Linked DNA regions of Prochlorococcus marinus str. MIT 0912. The protein of the gene in region 2 interacts with the protein of the main gene of each other region in a pairwise test. Links are inferred from orthologs where the notes say so. Each region holds a gene or a part of one and is shown on either strand. Other genes may lie near its edges. The genes, in order: eno and rpe.

The links.
Region 1: the proteins of rpe (region 2) and eno interact in binary tests that used the Escherichia coli proteins (3 or more experiments, as listed by UniProt). The link is inferred for Prochlorococcus marinus str. MIT 0912 from one-to-one orthologs.

The regions. Positions count from the first base shown.
Region 1 is NZ_CP114783.1:1,593,445-1,600,808, reverse strand. The notes cover bases 2,671-5,572. They hold eno (phosphopyruvate hydratase), read right to left. Parts: upstream 4,819-5,572; coding sequence 3,523-4,818; downstream 2,671-3,522. Other genes in these bases: O5640_RS09145 (ATP-dependent Clp protease ATP-binding subunit), read left to right, coding at 5,006-5,572; O5640_RS09155 (ABC1 kinase family protein), read left to right, coding at 2,671-3,507. Outside these bases: O5640_RS09170 (P-II family nitrogen regulator), read left to right, coding at 1-277; O5640_RS09165 (NAD(P)/FAD-dependent oxidoreductase), read right to left, coding at 300-1,256; O5640_RS09160 (hypothetical protein), read left to right, coding at 1,526-1,837; more of O5640_RS09155, read left to right, coding at 1,834-2,670; more of O5640_RS09145, read left to right, coding at 5,573-7,364. UniProt on the Escherichia coli protein: Catalyzes the reversible conversion of 2-phosphoglycerate (2-PG) into phosphoenolpyruvate (PEP). It is essential for the degradation of carbohydrates via glycolysis.
Region 2 is NZ_CP114783.1:175,454-182,685, forward strand. The notes cover bases 4,200-6,969. They hold rpe (ribulose-phosphate 3-epimerase), read right to left. Parts: upstream 6,076-6,969; coding sequence 5,323-6,075; downstream 4,200-5,322. Other genes in these bases: ccsB (c-type cytochrome biogenesis protein CcsB), read left to right, coding at 4,358-5,305; glpX (class II fructose-bisphosphatase), read left to right, coding at 6,275-6,969. In the rest of the region: O5640_RS00895 (LptF/LptG family permease), read left to right, coding at 1-461; O5640_RS00900 (hypothetical protein), read right to left, coding at 486-935; O5640_RS00905 (NAD(P)/FAD-dependent oxidoreductase), read right to left, coding at 932-2,545; O5640_RS00910 (hypothetical protein), read right to left, coding at 2,618-4,177; more of glpX, read left to right, coding at 6,970-7,232. UniProt on the Escherichia coli protein: Catalyzes the reversible epimerization of D-ribulose 5-phosphate to D-xylulose 5-phosphate.

The DNA.
Region 1 (7,364 bases), 1.4 Mb from region 2 along the record:
AAGACTTGACTTGATTTTTAGCGAAAGAGAGCTAGATGATGTTCTCTCAGCATTAGAAAAAGCTGAAGTTCCTGGCTACACGGTTATGAAACATGCCACGGGAAGAGGTCCAGAGAGAATTGTCACAGAAGACATGGAATTCACTGGATTTGGATCAAATGCCCACGTAATTATTTTTTGCGAGCAAGAGATAATCGAAAAGATACGAGACAATATAAAAACTGTTCTTAGTTACTACGGTGGTGTTGCATATGTTTCTGAAGCAACTCCTCTTTAAAAATACCTTTTATTTGAGCAATTCAAGCATGAACCCAATCGACACGAATTGATTTACGACTATTTAAGTATCTATCTATTGCCATCGCTGCAATACATCCATCTGATGCTGCGACAACAGCTTGTTTAAATGGAGTATTTCTGATGTCGCCAATTGCCCAAACCCCTTCAACTGTTGTCGACATAAAATCATCCACCAATACCCCACCATCCTCTTTAAAAGCAACCTGTTCGCCAAGAAAGTCGGTAATAGGCTTTGAACCGCTCATATAAACAAAAACACCCTCAAGAGCTATCTCTTGATGAGTGTCAATGGATCGGTTCTTAACCTTAATACCTGTTACCCCTGAATCATTACCTTCAATCTGCATTAGCCTAGTCTTACTCCAATGGTTCACATTTGGTTTTGATAATAGATCTTGCGCATGATGATCATCTGATTTTGGATCATTGGATGTTATCCAATGAACTTTGGAAGCAAATTTTGTAAGAACATTTGCCTCTTCAATTGCCTCTTTATTAATACCAACAACGGCGACTTCACGATCTCTATAAAAAGCTCCATCACAAGTCGCGCAATAACTTACTCCTCTACCTAGGAATTCAGCTTCACCTTTAAATGATGCTGGCCTTCCCATTGCACCACTCGCAACAACAAGTGCCTTTGATTTAAAAGTCCCATCTGGGGTATAAATAGTTTTCCAGTCTCCACTCGCATCAATTCCAAAAACTTGGGCTCTACGATAATCAGCTCCATACTGTGTAGCTTGATCTCTCATCAATTTCAACAAGGCCTCTCCGCTCATTTCACTAGAAACTCCTGGATAATTGGCAATTTGATGGGTTATTGCCAGCGCACCTACATCAGGATTCTTATCGAGAATTACTGTTCTTAAGTCTGCTCGGGAAGTGTAAAGCGCACAACTGCAACCAGCAGGCCCACCACCAACTATGACAACATCAGTTTCAATGGTTTCCAATGGAAAATCTCTTAGTTAGGTTTTGCTCTCTTTCAAGAAGAGAAAAGGATGCTTTGAGATCACTTAAGTTAAAAGATTAGACTTTCAACCCAAATCAAATCAAATGTTTGTTTTCTTCAACTCTAATGAAAATATTCTAGGTTGAGCCATAACAAACAATCTTCTAAATAGATTTAATTGATTAAGAGCAAATCTGCATATATCCAGTTTCAATCTGAAGACACAAAAAACGCTGAATCTTCTAAAGTGAAAGCTGAATAATTAGATTATTGAGCGACTCAGAAATACTGCTAAAAGCAGCTATGAACCGAATAGCAGCTCGGATAACTGATAAAGTTATCAATTCTGCCCAAGAATTCACTGAAATTGCTGAAGAATTACCTCAAAAGATCCAAAATGAATGGTCTAGCTTTAAAAAAGAAGTTATTGCAGAATCTGAACGTCTAGAGAGAAAGACTAATGCGACACAAGAGAAAAGTTCTAAGGAACAATTAAGTAAAGAAGATTTAATTCAAGTTCAAATAGATAATTTAAGAACAAAGGTTATCGAAATCAACAAAGATATTGAGGGAAAAAATTGATTTTTCTAGTTAGTCAAATTCAACGGTTGGGGAGAGCAATTAAGATCTGGATAATATTATTAGGTTTGCTTTTCTACTTATGGTTTGATTCTAAAAAGTGGACTTATTTAAAAGGATATTCATCCAAAAGAAGAGAAAAAAGAAATAATTTAAGAGCAAAATGGCTTACAAAAGAATTAGTCAATCTAGGATCAGCATTTATAAAATTAGGCCAACTTTTATCTGCAAGAGCTGATGTTATTCCATCTGCATGGGTAAATGAGCTTAGCACTCTACAAGATAGAGTTCCACCTTTTTCATTTCAGAAAGTTGATGAAATATTAACAACCCAACTTGGAAATTCATATGAAAAAATTATAAGTATTGATGAATTACCAATTGGCTCAGCATCGCTTGCTCAAGTTCACAAAGCCAAATTACTTGATGGGCAAAATGTTATTTTTAAAGTCCAAAGACCAGATATAGAAAAGTTTTTCAGGCTTGACTTAGATGTAATGAATCAAGTTGCAAAAATAGTTCAGAGAATAAAGTCTCTAAGCAGGGGTAATGACTGGATAGGTATTGCTAAAGAGTCTAAAAGAGTATTACTCAGAGAGTTGGATTTTCGAATTGAAGCTCAATATGCTGCAAGATTTAAACAACAATTTATAGATGAATCAGATGTTTTAATTCCAAGTGTATTTTGGGACTTAAGCACCAGCAAAGTTTTATGTTTAGAGTATTTACCAGGAATCAAAATAAATGACATTGAATCTCTAAAAGATAATAATATTGATACTTCTTTAATCGCAAAGATTGGAGCTACAAGTTATCTAAAACAATTAGTTAACTACGGTTTTTTTCATGCGGATCCGCATCCAGGCAACCTAGCTGTTTCCAAGGATGGTGCTCTTATTTACTATGATTTTGGAATGATGGGTTTTGTCTCTGAGCGTATTAGAGGCAGGCTTAATTCAATGATCAAAGCCGCAGCACTAAGAGATGTTAGCGGACTAGTCAAAGAACTTCAAATCGCTGGGTTAATAGAAAAAGAAGTAGAAATAGGTCCAGTTAGAAGGTTAATAAGAATAATGTTAAATGAAGCTCTCACTCCTCCATTTAATTCTCAAATCATAGAAAAGCTCTCTGGCGATATATCTGAACTGGCTTATGGGAAACCCTTTAGAATTCCAATTGAGTTGATTTTTGTTTTTCGAGCATTATCAACTTTTGAAGGTGTTGGAAGATATTTAGACCCAGAATTCAACTTAATAGCAATAGCCAAACCATTCCTACTTCCTCTAATGACTTCAAAAAATCCAGACTCTAATGACTTATTTAATGAATTAGGAAGACAAGTTACTGAGATAGGCAGTAAAGCAGTTGGGTTGCCAAAACGTTTGGATGAAAATCTAGAAAGACTAGAACAAGGCGACTTGCAACTTCAAGTGCGAATGGGAGAATCAGACAGACAACTCAGAAGAATGATTAATGCTCAACAATCATTAAGTAATTCTGTTCTTCTCGGCTCACTTGCAATATCATCAGCTTTACTCTCTTCAACTAACAGACCTTTTTTATTTCTCATACCAGTGACTATTGGATTTCCTATAGCTGTAAGCTGGGTTAAATTAAAATTTAAGATGAGAAGTGAAAGTCGTTTAGATAATTTTCAAGGAAGAAAACTTTAAATAATGATAATAAAACTAAGAGCTTCCTCTTGGTCCCAAACCGACCAATCCAGCATATGTTGCTTGACTCCCTAACTCATCCTCAATACGAAGTAATTGATTGTATTTAGCGACTCTTTCACTCCGACTCAATGACCCTGTTTTAATTTGACCAGATTTAGTTGCTACTGACAAATCAGCAATAGTTGTATCTTCAGTTTCTCCGCTTCTATGACTTATGACAGTTGTATAACTTGATCTTGAAGCAAGCTCAATAGCTTCAAGGGTCTCAGTCAGAGAACCTATTTGATTGACCTTAATTAATATTGAATTTGCAATATTCTCATCAATACCTCTTTGTAAACGAAGTGTATTGGTGACAAATAAATCATCTCCAACCAATTGCACATTTTTGCCAAGCTTTTTAGTTAGCAAGCTCCAACCATCCCAATCATCTTCAGCCAATCCATCTTCAATAGAAATGATTGGAAATGAATTAACTAACCCAGCTAATTCTTCAACCATTTGCTCGCTGGTATAGGAATTCCCACCATAAAAATATTTCCCCTCCTTATAAAACTCCGTACTTGCAACATCCAAAGCTAAAGAGATTTGCTCCCCTGGTCTAAATCCAGCCTGTTCAATAGCTTGCATTAAAAGATCACCTGCTGCTTTATTACTTTCAAGATTTGGAGCAAATCCTCCTTCGTCACCAACAGCAGTTGATAAACCTTTCTGACTCAATAAATCTTTAAGCGTATGAAAAACCTCAGCTCCCATTCTTAATGCTTCTCTAAAACTTTCAGCCCCATGAGGAACCAACATGAATTCCTGAAAATCTAAATTATTTGCTGCATGCTCTCCTCCATTAATGACGTTCATCAATGGCACTGGCAATAAAGATGACATCGGCCCCCCTAAATACCTATATAAAGGCAAACCCAATCCATTAGCAGCTGCTCTTGCTGTAGCCATGCTGACAGCAAGAATTGAATTTGCTCCAAGATTTGATTTATTGTCTGTATCATCTAATTGTTTCATTACCGAATCAACGGTGGCTTGCTCTAAAGCAGAAAGCCCACATAGCGCGGGAGCAATAGTTTCTTCTATATGACCAACGGCCTTTATGACTCCTTTACCCAAATAACGTTTTCCACCATCTCTTAATTCATGAGCTTCATGGGCTCCAGTGCTTGCACCACTTGGGACAATCGAACGTCCAATAGCTCCACCTTCTAAAAGCACTTCAGCCTCAACGGTTGGATTTCCACGAGAATCCAAAACTTCTCGGGCCATAATGGTATCAATTACTAGTTCTAGAGAGTCAGCCACGAATTTAAGATGATTTTTAGATCTTATGGACTACATTATTCCCATATGTTCCTGAATTGCTAATCTAGCTTGCTTTCCAAGACCTAATCAATCAAATTTGTCTTAACAAGAAATAAACATATCGATAAAAAGGTCTTAATCAAAATCAAGAAGACAAATGACCACTTTGAATCTAAATTGATTGAAAATGAATGGAAGTCTAACTACAGAACCAGATTCTTTTAGCGATGAAGCTTGGAGTCTTTTACTAATCGCTGAACAATCAGCCAGAAGGTGGCGACATCAGAATTTAGATGTTGAACATCTTATTCAGGTTCTTTTTAGAAATAAAAAATTTCAGAAATATACAAACTCTCTACCTGTAAATCATGAAGAAATAAATGAAATTTTAGAAAACTTTATCGCTGAACTTCCAATAAACAACCAATCAGACTTATTTATTGGAGAAGATTTAGAAATTCTTCTTGAAACAGCCGATGATTTCCGCTCTCGATGGGGATCTAACCAAATAGAGATATCTCATATCCTTATCGCCATTGGTAGAGACAATCGCCTAGGAGAAGATCTGTTTTATCAAGCAGGTCTCCCTAGTCAAATTCTTGAAGCGGAATTGAGACGACTACCAGCACCTAAATCATTTAAACAATCAAAAAGAACTACGACTCAACATAAAGAAGATAGACCTCCAAAAAATTCAAGGTCTTCAGTATCTACCAAAAACAATTCGAAGAATTCTGACCCAGAGCCACTTGCTCCTATCTATAAGGAAGAGATTACATCAAAACAAGCATCTTTAAAACTTAATGAAATGCCAAGCGCATTGGATTTATATTGCAAAGACCTTACAGCCGAAGCTGAAAATGGAAAATTAGACCCTGTCATCGGCAGAGAGTCGGAAATCAAAGCAATTACAAAAGTTTTATCACGAAGAGGTAAAAATAATCCAGTACTAATTGGTGCTCCTGGTGTTGGAAAAACAGCAGTAGCAGAGTTATTAGCTCAAAAAATCATAGCCAACGAACTTCCTGATTCTCTTCAAGGTTTAAGACTAATTTCACTTGATATTGGTGCACTAATAGCTGGAGCTAAATTCCGAGGGCAATTTGAAGAACGATTCAGATCTTTATTAAGTGAAATAAGCGATAGTCAAAAAGGAGTGATTCTATTTATAGACGAATTACATTCAATTGTAAGCAAAGACAGATCAAACACGGATGCTGGCAGTCTATTGAAACCATTATTAGCCAGTGGAGACTTACGTTGTATTGGTGCAACTACTCCGGATAATTATAGACGTACGATCGAAAAAGATCTAGCACTTGACAGACGATTTCAGCAAGTATCAATTAAAGAGCCAAGCTTAGATTTAAGCTTGGAAATTCTAAAGGGACTTAAAGAAAATTATGAATTACATCATGGAGTAACTATTACTGATGAAGCACTAATTACAGCCAATCGTTTATCTCATAGATATATTAGTGATAGATGCCTACCTGACAAAGCCATTGACTTGATTGACGAGGCCTCAGCTCAAGTCAAAATCGAATCAGCATCAAAACCAAAAATTATCGAAGAGAAAGAATCTCAGGTTAATCATTTAGACTCTTTAATCCAAAATGCTAACGAAGAGACAACATTAGAGACTATTAATGATCTTGAAGAACAGAGAGAATTGCTGCTCTATGAGTTATCTCAGATCAAACAACAATGGCAAGATCAGATTGAGAAATCAGCTGAATTACTAGAACTAAACATAAAAGCTGAAGAGTTAAAAAATTTAATAAGAGAAGCTGAAATCTCTGGCGATATTGAAGAGGTAGAAAGACTTAAATTTGAACAACTTTTTCAAATAAAAGAAAGAATAAAAGACATAGAAGCTTCTATTCAAGAAGATAATGAATTTGGCAATTCCTTGCTCACAGACCAAGTTAACCCAGAAGACATAGCTGACGTTGTCTCAAGATGGACAGGAATTCCTGTTAACAAAGTTTTATCAGGTGAAAGACAAAAGCTTTTAAATTTAGAACAAGACTTAGAAAAAAAAGTTATTGGTCAATTACATGCAGTTCAAGCAGTCTCCGCAGCAATTCGCAGAGCAAGAGCTGGGATGCAGGACATAAGAAGGCCTATAGGATCTTTTCTTTTTCTGGGGCCTACAGGTGTTGGAAAAACTGAACTTGCTAAATCACTAGCAAGTTCTTTATTTGATGAAGAAGACGCTTTATTGAGACTTGATATGAGTGAATACATGGAGAAAAATGCTGTCTCAAGACTCTTAGGCGCCCCGCCTGGATACGTGGGATACGAAGAAGGTGGGCAATTAACAGAAGCAATTAGAAAAAGACCTTATGCTGTATTACTGCTTGATGAGATAGAAAAAGCTCATCCAGAAGTTTTCAACATCCTTTTACAGGTGTTAGATGATGGAAGACTCACAGATTCTCAAGGGCGAACGGTAGATTTTAGAAATACAGTTATTGTTATGACCAGCAATCTTGCTAGCAAAGCAATATTAAATAATTCACTTAAAGTTCAAAGCGAAAATT
Region 2 (7,232 bases):
TAGTTGTTTTTTCGGAAAAAGGTGATTCAACTATTACTAAATTTAATTCTTATCTATATCCATTTAATACTGGTCCAATTAAGATTGCATCTATACCCAAAGATGCAAATGATATGACTTTAGCTGAAGCAAAAAAAGCTCTGCAAATTTATAAAGATACTTCGAATATAAAGGAGGTGAGACGATTGAAAGTAAGGATACAAGAAAAATTTACGTTGCCAATGTCATGTCTTGTGTTTTCTTTGATTGGGAGTAGTTTAGCTTCAATACCAAACTCTAGAACAAATCGATCACAAGGTTTTGGTATAAGTATTATTTTGATTTTATTTTATTATATATTAAGTTTTACATTTAGTTCATTAGGTGTAAAAGGATCAATTTCATATATATCAGCCGCATGGTCTCCTGTATTTATTTCAACTATTATAGGAATAATATTGATGAGGCGAGCAAATAAGTAATTTAAAAATCAAAGACTAATTTGATTATTTCTTCTTAAATAAAAATTTTCCTGTCATAGAGCTTGTCCATATGAATCCTATTCCACTAGAGATTACTTTTGTTGAAAGAGCATAATAATTACTATTATTTAGTATTTGTGTATATAAAAAATAATTATATAATTTAGCAATATAGTCTATTGAATTTAATATAATTAAATTGATAAGAAGTGTTCCTAATCCAATTAATAAATGAATTAACAGGCCAACTCTTTTTTTATTTAAACGATATTTAGTTATAAATAAAAGTGTACTAAATGAAGTAATAGTTCCAAATATATATGCTATTAAAGCACTATAGTTTGTCCCTAGGTTCGTTCTTAGTAGTGTGAATATGCTTATATCTACTGTAAAAGCAAGTCCAGATCCAAATAGATAAAAAGGTACAAATTCAAGATATTTTTTTAATCCTAATTTAAATGTATTCAATTTCATTCTTTTATATTTTTGATTTCTTCATGATATTCCTGTTCTACATTAATTTGCCATAATTCCTCTTTTGATTTCTCATTGACTCGATTATGCGCTATAAGTTCTGCAGCTCTAAATCCTGAAAGCATAGAATGATCCTGATTATTATATTTGTGCATACCATTTCTGCCGATTAGGAATAAATTGTTTATTTTATTTACGCAATTTATTAAGGTGTCTATCTTTTCGTAAGAATCAAAATATGCTGGGTAGGTTTTAGGCTCTCTTATAATTGTTGAATCGATAAAGGCCTTTGAATTGGTAAGTTTTAACTTTATTATTTCTTCTTTAGCTAATTCAATTAGCTCTATATCTGATTTCTTCCATAATTCATCATTCTCATTACAAAAATATTCAAGTCCTATCCAATAATTTTTTTTATCTGCTACTAAGTAAGGACTCCAATTATTGAATATTTGTATCCTGCCTACTTTAACATTAGGTTCTTGAACATAAATCCATGTATCGTCTAGCAACTCCATTTGTGGTCCTGAAATGTGGTTTATTAGTAAACCAATTGTTATAAAATCTCTGTATGGTAGTGATTCTGCGATCTTTAAAATTTCTGGTGGAAAAATATATTCTTCATTTTCTAATTTAGATGATTTGATTAGTTCCTTTATTGGCATTGTAGATATTATATAGTCATATTCTTGCTTTATAATTTTCCCATTTTCATCTTTAAATAGGATTTTTTCTGCTTTTCTTTTGTCTGAGGAAAACTCAATACCTTTTATTGGCTTATTCATGAATATATTTACATTATTTCTCTTTAAATCATTGGCTACTTCCTCCCACATTTGACCTGGTCCATATTTCGGATAAAGAAATCTTTCTATTAAGGATGTCTCAGTGTTTTTTTGACTTATGCCGTTTGATTCTGTATTAATTATCTTAGATAATAACTTTTTTAAAATATCAATTATTAATTTCCTTATTGATAAACCTTTTATTCTTTGGGCACCCCATTCTGGGGAAATTTCTTTAGGGTGACGTCCCCAAACTTTTTCTGTATAGCTTTCAAAAAACATTGTGTATAGTTTGTATCCAAATCTTGATATAATAAAGTCTTCAAGATTTTTAGCTTCTTTTTTATCCAGTTTGCTTTTTAAATAACTTAAACCTACATTAATAATTTTAATTGAACCAATATTCTTGATTGTTTTTAAATTTAGTTTTAGAGGGTAATCATATAACTTTCCTGAATATAGAATTCTTGATTTTCTTTTTCTTACTAACATTATTCGATGATCCTTTGTGTTTTTTTCCTTTATCGTTTTATAACCTTCAATGTTCCTACTTGAATTTTGGTAACTTATTAAATCTGACTCTTTAAGAGTTGAAATATCTATAGGAAATTTATTAGTCCACCATTTCATAACCTCATCGGATTTTGAAAAAAATCTATGTCCACCTATATCTATTCGATTTCCCTTGTAATTAACGGTTTTTGAAATGCCTCCTATGTGATTACTCTTTTCATAAATATCAATAGAAATATCTTTTCTTAATTCAAGTAATTTATCAGTAAAAGCTAATCCTGCAGGGCCTGCTCCAATAACAGCAACCTTCATGCTAATGACTTCATATTTTAATAATATAACAGGATACTATTATTTTGACATCATAGAAAAAATAAATACCTTTTATTGATAAATACTTTTAAAGATGAATATATTATTTTTATTTAATTTTTTTGTTGATAATAATTTATATTTTGAATTTTTTTGTATTAAGCAATTGAATGAATAATCATTATTTCTAGTTATTATATATTGTGGAGAATATTTATTTAGTGTCTCACAGAGTTTAATCCTAGTTGGTAATAAAAATTTGTAATCTAGGTTCTTGTTCTCATTTATTACTTTATCCATTTTACCTTCTGAGATGTTTCTAAAAATTGCCTTTTGTGGAAATCTATGCCTTGACTCATCAAGTTTCCAATGTATGTAATTATCTTCAGGTGCTAGGAATCCAACGTTTTCACTTTTAAGCTTTTCCTGATTAATAAAATCTTTTACTAATTTGACTTTATATGATTTACTTGAGATCTTTTTGTCAAATATTTCACTTAATGCCCCTGGAATACTTTGATTTGTTATTAAACAGGTAATTAGAAGTATTATAAATATATTTTTAATTATAATCTTAAAAATCTGATAATTATAAATTATTTTGTCTAGTTTTGTTATTAATGCTAGAAATAGAACCATACTTACTGTTATATATGGGCTGAATAGAGTAAAGTAATGTCCAAAGAAATGCTTTCTATAAAACATTATCTCTAGAAGAATAGGATTTATTATCCCAAAAAATAAAATATCAATATCAATTCTTTTGAGTCTCAATAGTTGAATATCTTTTTTTGTAAAACGTATTTGATGTATATTCCCAAATATGATTCTTATTATAGGTAGTAGTATCATTCCTATTAACATTGGATATAATATAGGATTTCTACCTAAATTTATATACTGTCTTAAAAGTATATTATGATTTATATAGTCAACAGAGTTTAACTTTATTCCGAAAATGAAATCTGTAAATTGTCCAGTTATAAGATATGGCATCGTATTAAAAAGTAATATATAGAAGCTAATAATACAAATCCAACTTATTTGTTTCTTTGCGTATAATAAGTTTTTATTAATTATATTTATTTCTTTTTTATTTGTTATAAAGCCTCTCTCCCTGACGTGTAACCATAAGGGTATTGTTATTATATTTAGAAGATAATATGGTCGTATAGATATTGAAATTGCAGCAGCTATTGCTGAAAAATTTAATATTAACTTATTTTTCTTCCCCCTATTTAAGTACGCTAATGATATTGTGATTAGACATAATGAAGAGCTAATTGCATTTATATGATGTAAAGAACCATAGATACAAACTAATAAAGTCAAATATAATATAATGCCAAAATATATTATTGAATTTTCAGCTTTTCTATTTAAATCAAGATTGCTGTTACGTACTATATCCCTTAGCATTAAATATCCTATATAAGAAGCTAGTAGACTGATAATTAAAGTAATTACAACAAATATACTTGTACTTTTTAATGCTGCAGGCAATGAGAATATGTATTGCAAAATAGGCGACTTATCATCAAATTCGTTTGTCCATATTAATTCTCCATGTAATAATCTACTGCCAAAATACATGAATTGATCTATGTCGTGATCATATCTATCAGTGATCAACTCCTTTGCTGTTAGTATAAAGAATACAAGGGTATATATAAAATTTGTAAATATAAGACTCATAAAATTTTTTAATTATTATATTATGTTTTTTGATTTTTTTTAAGTGTTTTTTTGTCTCACTGCTTTTAAATCTTAGTACTACTATAATCCAGATGTAGGTCTCTAATATTTTTTTCAATCTTGAAGGACTTAACTTCTTATTTTATCGGAGATCCTATTTTAGGTTTAGGATTATTAGCTTTCTTTGTCTTATTGATATCGCTACCTATTTCTTTTTGGTCCGTTGCTGGTGATCGCAATTCTTCTTTTATAAAATTTTTAATTGCAATTGCAAATATTTCTCTTACTTGTCAATTGATTCTGCGATGGTTGCAATCGGGACATTTCCCAATTAGTAATCTTTATGAGTCCCTTTGCTTTTTGACTTGGGGTTGTACGTTAACGCAACTTTTTGTTGAAAGGGCATGGAAATCTCCGATCGTTTCAGCTGTTGCGACACCTATATCTCTTCTTTCAATAGGGTTCGCTAGTTTTGTCTTGCCAGAGAATTTGCAATCCTCTGCTCCTTTAGTTCCAGCGCTTCGTTCTAGTTGGTTGATAATGCATGTGAGTGTAATTATGTCTTCTTATGCTGCACTACTAATAGGTTCAATTTTGTCTTTTGGGGTCTTTCTTGTTGATGGAAAAAAACAATTCAATATTCGTAATAGTTCCTTTGGTTCTGGTTCGTTTAGGCAAAGCTCTGAGGTCTATTTAAATGGCAGAAATGAAAACTTAAATTCAATACAACCGGTTGAATTTACAAATGCTGAGCAGCTTGATTCATTGAGTTACAGATCAATAACTGCTGGATTTTTGTTGCTTACAGTTGGTCTGATTAGTGGTGCTGTTTGGGCTAATGAAGCTTGGGGTAGTTGGTGGAGTTGGGATCCTAAAGAAACCTGGGCTTTAATATGTTGGTTGGTTTATGCTGCTTATTTGCATACTAGGATTACAAGGGGATGGCAAGGGAAAAAGCCTGCATTGCTTGCTATAACAGGCTTTTTCTTGATTATTGTTTGCTATATAGGAGTCAACCTCCTTGGGGTTGGTTTACACAGTTATGGTTGGTTCTTTGACGCTTAAGAGTTAATTGTAATTTACTATTTTTCTAAAATTATTCCATTCTGTGCGTCATTCGCAACTTTTCTAAGTGCATCACAACCTTCTTTAAGCGTTGGGTAAGCAAACATACCACTTCCGGCTATGAAACAGTTTGCTCCTGCAGCGCAGCATTGAGACAATGACCAATCTGCTTTTATTCCTCCATCAACCTCTATATCTACGTTGTATCCATTCTCTAAAATTATTTTTCTTAACTGAGTGATTTTGTTGAGCATTGTTGGAATATAAGCTTGCCCGCCAAATCCAGGGTTAACTGTCATTACTAGTACGTGATCAACCATATCAAGTACATCCTTGACCATATCCATTGGAGTATGAGGATTAAGGGCTACGGAAGGAGACCCCCCTAGTTGACGAATCCTGCCTAGAATTCTATGGAGGTGAACATTAGCTTCAGCATGAGCAATTACAACTCCTGGCTCTCCGTTTGAACCCTTACTTGCTTCTACATATCCATCAAGCATTGTTTCACAATTGTATTGACTAACCATTAACTGAGTCTCAAATGGAACTTTGCAATACTTTCTGCATGCAGAAATCATTTCTGGGCCAAATGTGAGATTTGGAACAAAGTTCCCATCCATCACATCGAATTGAATTCTGTCTACGCCTGCTAATTCAAGGTCTTTTACGCACTGGCCCATATTTGCCCAGTCTGCTGGCAATACTGAAGGGATTATTTGAACTGGACGATGTTCAGAAAAAATTGATGAAGAAATGGATTGGATCATTGTTTTTGTCTTTTGGCAGAGATTCTATTAATTCATGGTCACAAGTTCTATTGTGACCATGCACTGATACAGTAATTATTGCTTATCAACAGATAATAAGTTTTTTGTGAGTACTTTTTTCTGAGCATTTTTCAATGCCCTCAATTACTTACAATATTGTCTGCCTTAAGGCGTAAATTTCTTTACCTAACTGCAAAAAGTGGATCGTACTCTCGTCCAAGAAATTCTTGAAGTAGTTGAGCAAGCTGCAATTGCTTCTGCTCAATTGACTGGTTTAGGTCAAAAAGATGAAGCTGATGCCGCAGCCGTAGAGGCAATGCGAAAGAGAATGGGAACGATTCAGATGCAAGGAAGGATCGTAATTGGTGAAGGAGAAAGAGATGAAGCTCCAATGCTTTATATCGGAGAAGAAGTTGGATCAGGCACAGGCCCAGGCGTTGACTTCGCTGTAGATCCATGCGAAGGGACAAATTTATGTGCCAACAGCCAGCGTGGATCTATGGCTGTTCTTGCTGCATCAGACAGGGGTGGTTTATTCAATGCTCCAGATTTTTATATGAACAAATTAGCTGCTCCACCAGCAGCTAAGGGCAAAGTTGATATCAGAAAAACTCCGACCGAAAATATAAAAATCCTGAGTGATTGCTTGGGTATTGCAATAAGTGATTTAACTATTGTTGTTATGGATAGAGCTAGACATAAAAATTTGGTTTCCGAAATCAGATCTACAGGTGCCAGGATTCAGCCTATTTCAGATGGGGATGTCCAGGCAGCAATTGCATGTGGATTTGAGGGGACTGGTACACATTGTTTAATGGGTATTGGTGCTGCTCCCGAGGGAGTTATTTCAGCCGCTGCTATGAGGGCACTTGGGGGGCATTTTCAGGGACAACTTGTTTATGATCCTGCTATCGCTCAAACATCAGAATGGGCCGACTATACAAAAGAGGGAAATATTAAAAGATTGAACGAAATGGGCATAACTGATATTGACAAGATCTATGAAGCTAATGAACTTGCTTCAGGAGAAAATGTTGTTTTTGCTGGTAGCGGAATAACAGATGGATTGCTTTTTGATGGTGTTAAATTTGAAAAAGATTGCACTAGAACTAGCAGCCTTGTTATTAGTACGCTTGATCAGACAGCAAGATTCACCA